2 regions of the Arthrobacter sp. ERGS1:01 genome follow, and region 1 is predicted to be linked to the other one. Evidence: riboswitches for the same ligand, from Rfam matches in the RefSeq annotation. Region 1 holds a riboswitch; the other holds the start of a gene.
The links. Region 1 has a riboswitch for S-adenosylmethionine ahead of AL755_RS20625 (DUF1737 domain-containing protein). Riboswitches for the same ligand answer to the same signal wherever they lie in the genome.
Positions count from the first base shown of each region.

Region 2: linked by a shared signal. The riboswitch ahead of AL755_RS06790 (bifunctional o-acetylhomoserine/o-acetylserine sulfhydrylase) and the one ahead of AL755_RS20625 (DUF1737 domain-containing protein) in region 1 are both predicted to bind S-adenosylmethionine.

Region 1 is NZ_CP012479.1:3,682,683-3,685,884, reverse strand. Features, by position in the region: gene AL755_RS20635 (O-succinylhomoserine sulfhydrylase) at 1-530, opposite strand, end outside; gene AL755_RS20630 (rhodanese-like domain-containing protein) at 588-980, opposite strand; gene AL755_RS20625 (DUF1737 domain-containing protein) at 977-1,249, opposite strand; SAM riboswitch class IV at 1,327-1,447, opposite strand; gene AL755_RS20620 (Pr6Pr family membrane protein) at 1,574-2,239, shown strand; gene AL755_RS20615 (aminodeoxychorismate lyase) at 2,254-3,171, opposite strand.
Region 2 is NZ_CP012479.1:656,624-659,825, forward strand. Features, by position in the region: gene AL755_RS06785 (Tex family protein) at 1-1,467, shown strand, start outside; SAM riboswitch class IV at 1,616-1,731, shown strand; gene AL755_RS06790 (bifunctional o-acetylhomoserine/o-acetylserine sulfhydrylase) at 1,815-3,131, shown strand.

The sequences.
Region 1 (3,202 bases):
AGATCGCACACGGCCTGCAGGTCCACGATCTCCTGCATGGGGTTCGACGGCGACTCGAAGAACACCGCCGTGGTCGGCACGGAAAGCGCCTCGCGCCACTGCTCCAGGTCCGGGCCGTCCACGAACACGGTCTCCACGCCCCAGCGGGGGAGCAGTTCGTTCAGGATCACGAAGCAGGAGCCGAACAGCGACCGGGACGCCACCACGCGGTCCCCGGCGGCCAGCAGCGCGCCGAGGGCAGTGAAGACGGCGGACATGCCCGACGCCGTTGCGAAGCAGGCTTCGGTGCCCTCGAGCAGGCGCAGCCGCTCCTGGAACGTGGCCACCGTGGGGTTGCCATAGCGGGAGTAGACGAAGCGGTCCACCTCGCCCGTGAAGGCCTGCTCGGCGGCCTCGGCGGATTCGTAGACGAAGCCGGAGTTCAGGAACAGGGCCTCGGAGGTCTCCTGGAAGTTGCTGCGGTCCAGCCCGCCCCGGACGGCCTGGGTGTCCTCGGCCCAGCTGGCGGCGTGCTCATTAAAGTTGCTCAAGTGCTTGTGTTTCCTTAGCTTTCGCTGATGGTGGTGTGGAGGGGGCGCCGGCGGGCGTTATTTCCAGGGCAGCTTGCGGTTCTTCCAGCCGTTGACCACGCGGTCGCCGTAGGAGTCCGGGACGCCCTCAAAACCCTCAAGGACGTTGAACGCCGTGTAGCCGGCGGCCGTGGCGGCCTCGGCCGCCGCGATGGACCGGGCGCCGGAGCGGCACAGCACCACCAATGGTTTTTCGGCCGGAACGGCGGCGGCCAATTCCTCAAGGAACGCCGGGTTCGGGGCGCCGGAGGCGAGGTTCCACTGGATGAAGACCGGCTCCGTGCCCAATGCGGATACGTCCGGGACGCCGATGTGCGCCCATTCGCCCTCGGTGCGCACGTCCACCAGCACGGCGCCGTTGGCGAGTTTTTCCCAGGCGGTTTCGGGGGCGAGGTCCCCGGCGTAGCTCACGCGATTCCCTCGCCGTCGAACTCAAGATCGGCATCCAGCGCGTCCACGGCGTCGGCGACGGCGGCGTCGGAGGTGGCCACGGCTGCCGGGAGGATCACGGCCTGCGCGCAGATCACCGAGGTGCCGTTGAACGTGACGGCCGGGTTGCCGTGCAGCACATAGCCCTCGGCGAGGGCGGCGGAGATCCGTTCACAAAAGGAGCGGTCGTCGGGGCCGGTGATGAGCCGGTAGGCCAGGGGGAATCTTCTGCGGACATGTGTACTCCTCAAGTGCAGGCGGACGGCCCTGCAAGCGGGTGCTCGTTCCGTGCCCTCCGCAGCCAACACGGAGGGAGCAAAAGAGGCGCATGTCTCGCTTGCAAGCCGCGGCCGCTGGTCGCCGGGTTTGCCGAGTAGTCACCTGAGGCACCCCGCCGAAAAGAGGGTTGCCGTCCAGCAAGTCAGGGCTTGGCGCTGGAACTCGTTACTCACTTGAAAAATAACACATCCCCAGCGCCCGGCGGGCAACCATGACGGAGAATGTGGCGCAACATGACAGGCTGCATTTACATTTCAAATACGCATTTCGGGTACTCGCAATGGCAGGATGTTGCCATGACAACACGCCGCACCCTTGCCGCCCTGCGATTCCTGCTCGGTGCCGTCACCCTGATCGCCATGGGCACCCAGCTAAGCATCCACATTTCAAATGGTTTCCCGGTGGTGAACTTCTTCAGCTACTTCACGAACCTGGGGAATTTGCTGGCCGCCGTAGTGCTCATGGTGGAGGCCGTGCTGATCTGGCGCGGGAAGGAACTGGGCCCGCTGTGGCAGGTGCTGCGCTGCGTGTCGGTGGTCTGCATGGCCCTGGTGGGGATCGTCTTCAGCGCCCTGCTGCGCAACGTCGACCTCGGCTCGCTGCTGCCGTGGATCAACACGTGGATGCACTACGTGATGCCCATTGCCGTGGTGCTGGACTGGCTGGTCCAGTCCCCGCGCCTGAGGATCCCGCTGAGCCGGCTCGGCGTCGCCGTGGTCTTCCCCCTGGCGTACCTTGCCTACTCGCTGATCCGCGGCGCGGCCATCAACTGGTACGCGTACCCGTTCCTGAACCCGGCCAACGGCGGCTACGGCTCAGTCGCGGTGACCTGCGTGCTCATTGCGGTCGCGTTCATTGCCACCAGCACGGTGCTGATCCTGCTCGGCAACAAGCTCCACCCCCTGGTGCCGCCCGTGACACCCGCCCACTCCGCGCAGCGCCGGAGCGCGGCCGTCTCGTAGCGGGCCTTCGACGCCTAGTGGGTTTGGGCCAGCAGGGCCGCCAGCTCGGCGGTCAGGGCGGCCCTGACACCGGCCGTGCCGATTTCGGCGCCGTCGATCGTAGTGACGGGCGCCAGCAGCCGGATGCTCGAAATAAGCCATACGGCGTCGGCGTCGAGCAGATCCGCCGGCAGCAGCGGTCCGTAGCCCAGCTCCCAGCCGGCGTCCCTGGCTGCGGCAAACAACGCGCCCTGCGTGGTGCCGGGCAGGATCCCGCTGTCCAGGTTCGGCGTGATGAGGCGCTTGACGGGCGTGCCGTCGTCGTCCTTGATGTGCGCCAACAGGACTGACGACGTCGGCCCCTCCAGCACGTGGCCGTCGCTGCTGGTGAAGATGACGTCGTCGGCGCCCTGCTCGTGGGCGTGCCGGAGGGCGGCCATGTTGACGGCGTAGGAGAGCGTCTTGGCGCCCAGCAGGAGCCACGGCGCCCGGGCGGCGACGGTGCTGTCGTAGCCGCGGTCCAGCAGGATCACATCAAGGCCCTTGGCGCGTTGCTCGGCCAGCAGCGCCGGCACGGGCGACGCCTGCACCCACGCGGTGGGGGAGTTGGCACCCTCGGGACCGCGCGTGACGATCAGTTTCAAGATGACGTTGGTGTTGCCGTGCTCGTCCGGTTGCTGCGGCGAGGCGGTTTCAAAGGTGGCCACGGCCGTCGCGATGGCGCGGAGCCAGGCGTCGTCCGCGGGGAGGTCCAGGCTCATGGTGCGCGCGGAGGTGGCGAGCCGGTCAAGGTGCGCCTGGACCTTGCGGGGTGCGCCGTTGACGGCCAGCAGGGATTCAAAGATGCCGTCGCCGCGGGTGACGCCCTGATCGGTGGCCAACAGCACGGGGGCGTCGGCGTCGGCGATGCGCCCATCCGGGCGCGCGGGATCAATAAACACCAAAACAGTCATGCCTTAGAGCTTAGTCCCCACCCGCACCCCC
Region 2 (3,202 bases), 1.0 Mb from region 1:
CTGGCAGCACCCGCCGGAAACCGGGCCACACTGGGCCTTGACCCGGGCCTGCGCACGGGCGTGAAGGTGGCCGTGGTGGACGGTACCGGACAGGTCACCGCCACCGACACCATCTACCCGCACGCCCCCGCCCGCCGCTGGAATGAATCCCTGGCCACGCTCGTGGAACTGGCCCGCAGGCACAAGGTGGAGCTCGTGGCCATCGGCAACGGCACGGCCAGCCGGGAGACCGACAAACTGGCCGCCGAACTCCTGGCCGAGCTCAAGCGCCTCGATCCGTCCGTGCCGGTGGCCAAGTTGGTGGTCTCCGAGGCGGGCGCCTCCGTCTACTCGGCGTCGGCGCTTGCCGGTGCCGAACTGCCCGGCATGGACGTTTCGCTGCGCGGCGCCGTCTCCATTGCCCGCCGCCTCCAGGACCCGCTCGCAGAACTCGTCAAGATCGATCCGAAGTCGATCGGCGTGGGCCAGTACCAGCACGACCTCACCCCGGCCAAGCTGGAACGCTCCCTTGACGCCGTCGTCGAGGACTGCGTGAACGCCGTGGGCGTGGACCTGAACACTGCGTCGCCGGCGCTGCTGGCCAGGGTGGCCGGCGTCGGGCCGTTGCTGAGCGAAAACATCGTGGCGCACCGCAACGAACACGGCCCGTTCGGCAAGCGCCGCGAACTGCTCAAGGTGGCCCGACTGGGTCCCAAGGCGTACGAGCAATGCGCCGGCTTCCTGCGCATCACCGGGGGAGCGGAGCCGCTGGATGCCTCCAGTGTCCACCCCGAGGCGTACGGGGTGGCCCGGAAGATCCTCGCCGCCGCGGGGGCCGCGCCGGCCGAAATCTCCGGCGGCGTGGGCGCCGTGGCCGGCCTGAACCCGGCCGACTTCGTGGACGGCTCATTCGGCCTGCCCACCGTCAAGGACATCGTGGCCGAGCTGCAAAAGCCCGGCCGGGACCCGCGCCCCCGCTTCGAAACGGCGTCATTCACCGACGGCATCGAGAAAATCACCGACCTGCGCCCCGGCATGATCCTGGAGGGCACCGTCTCCAACGTGGCCGCCTTTGGCGCGTTCGTGGACATCGGCGTGCACCAGGACGGTCTGGTCCACGTCTCAGCCATGAGCAACAACTTCGTCTCCGACCCGCACTCCGTGGTCAAGTCCGGCCAGGTGGTGCGCGTGAAGGTCCTGGAGGTGGAGCCCGAGCGCAAGCGCATCTCCCTCACCCTGCGCCTGGATGACGAGGCCGCAAGCCCCGGGAACGACGCCGGCTCCCGAGCCCCGGGACGCAAGCCGGGGAAGCCCGTGGAGGAGCCGCGCGAAGGCCGGCGACCCGGACAAGACCGGTCTCGACAAGACCGGTCTCGACAAGCCCGACCGGCAGGCGGACAGTCGCGAACTCCGCAGGCGGCACCCGCACCGGCCAACACGGCCATGGCCGAGGCGCTGCGCCGCGCGGGACTGGGAAAGAAGGGCTAGGCGTCTATCGAGGGGGAAATGGCGCATCTTCGGCTGGAAGTTCGACATTTTCCCCTCTTGGACTGCATTTTCAAGCACTTCTTCGGCAGAAGTCATAAAGCCGTCACAATCTTGCACGGGCGGCGGGGTATCTCCCACACTGGAAACAGGTCATGAGTGTCAGCGACAAGCCCCGGCTCGCTGACCGGCAACCCTCCACCGCGGTGGGGTGCCCCGGGTGAAGACCTGGCACTGGGCCGTCCGGCCGCAGTGCAAGCGCGGGCCGCAGCGACAGCAGGCCCACCCGTCGATGACCGACGCATGGTGGGCCTTGTCATTGCCGGCCTCTAGTGTGAAGGAATCTTCCCATGAACAATGCCTGGTCCTTTGAAACCCGCCAGATCCATGTAGGCCAGGAGCCCGATGCCGCCACCGGTGCGCGGGCCCTGCCGATCTACCAGACCTCATCCTTCGTGTTCCCGTCGGCCGAAAGCGCCGCCGCACGCTTCGCCCTGGCCGAGCTGGAACCCATCTACACCCGCATCGGCAACCCCACGCAGGACGCCGTGGAACAGCGGATCGCCAGCCTCGAAGGCGGTGTGGCCGCCCTGCTGCTGTCCTCCGGCCAGGCCGCCACCACGTTCGCCATCCTGAACCTGGCCCAGGCCGGGGACCACATCGTCTCCAGCCCCAGCATCTACGGCGGCACCTACAACCTGCTGGCGCACAGCCTCAAGCGTCTGGGCATCGAGGTCACGTTCGTCGCCGACCCCGACAACCTGGACGAATGGCGCGCCGCCGTCCGCCCCAACACCAAGGCATTCTTCGGCGAAGTGGTCTCCAACCCGCGCCAGGACGTGCTGGACCTGGAAAACATCAGCGCGATCGCCCACGAGGCCGGCGTGCCGCTGCTCGTGGACAACACCCTGGCCACCCCGTACCTGATCCGCCCGCTGGAATGGGGCGCGGACATCGTCATCCACTCCGCCACCAAGTACCTGGGCGGCCACGGCAGCGCGATTGCCGGCGTGATCGTCGACGGCGGCAAGTTCGACTTCGCGGCCGATCCGGAGAAGTTCCCCGGCTTCAACACCCCCGACGTGACTTACAACGGCCTGGTCTACGCCCGTGACCTTGGCGTCGGCAGCGCGCTGGGCGCCAACCTCGCCTACATCCTCAAGGCCCGCGTTCAGCTCCTGCGTGACCTCGGCTCCGCCGTCGCCCCCTTCAACGCGTTCCTGATCGCCCAGGGCATCGAGACGCTGAGCCTGCGCGTGGACCGCCACGTCAGCAACGCCGTCGCCGTCGCCACCTGGCTGGAGGAAAACGAGAACGTCGAGGCCGTGGCCTACGCCGGGATCCCGTCCAGCCCGTGGTTTGAGCGCGGCCGCAAGTACGGCCCCAAGGGCACCGGCGCCGTCATCGCCTTCGACATCAAGGGCGGTGCCGAGGCCGGCAAGCGCTTCGTGGACGGCCTGGAACTGCACTCGCACGTTGCCAACATCGGCGACGTCCGCTCGCTGGTGATCCACCCGGCATCCACCACGCACGCCCAGCTGTCCCCGGAGGAGCAGCTCGCAGCAGGTGTCCGCCCGGGCCTGGTGCGCCTGTCCGTGGGCCTCGAAGGCATCGAGGACATCCTGGCCGACCTCGAAGCCGGGTTCCGCGCAGCAAAATCGGCGTGACCCCCGTGGGCCTGACAGCAGCGGAGCGGGACGTGTTTTCCCCAGACATTGAAACAGGCGGCCCCGAACCG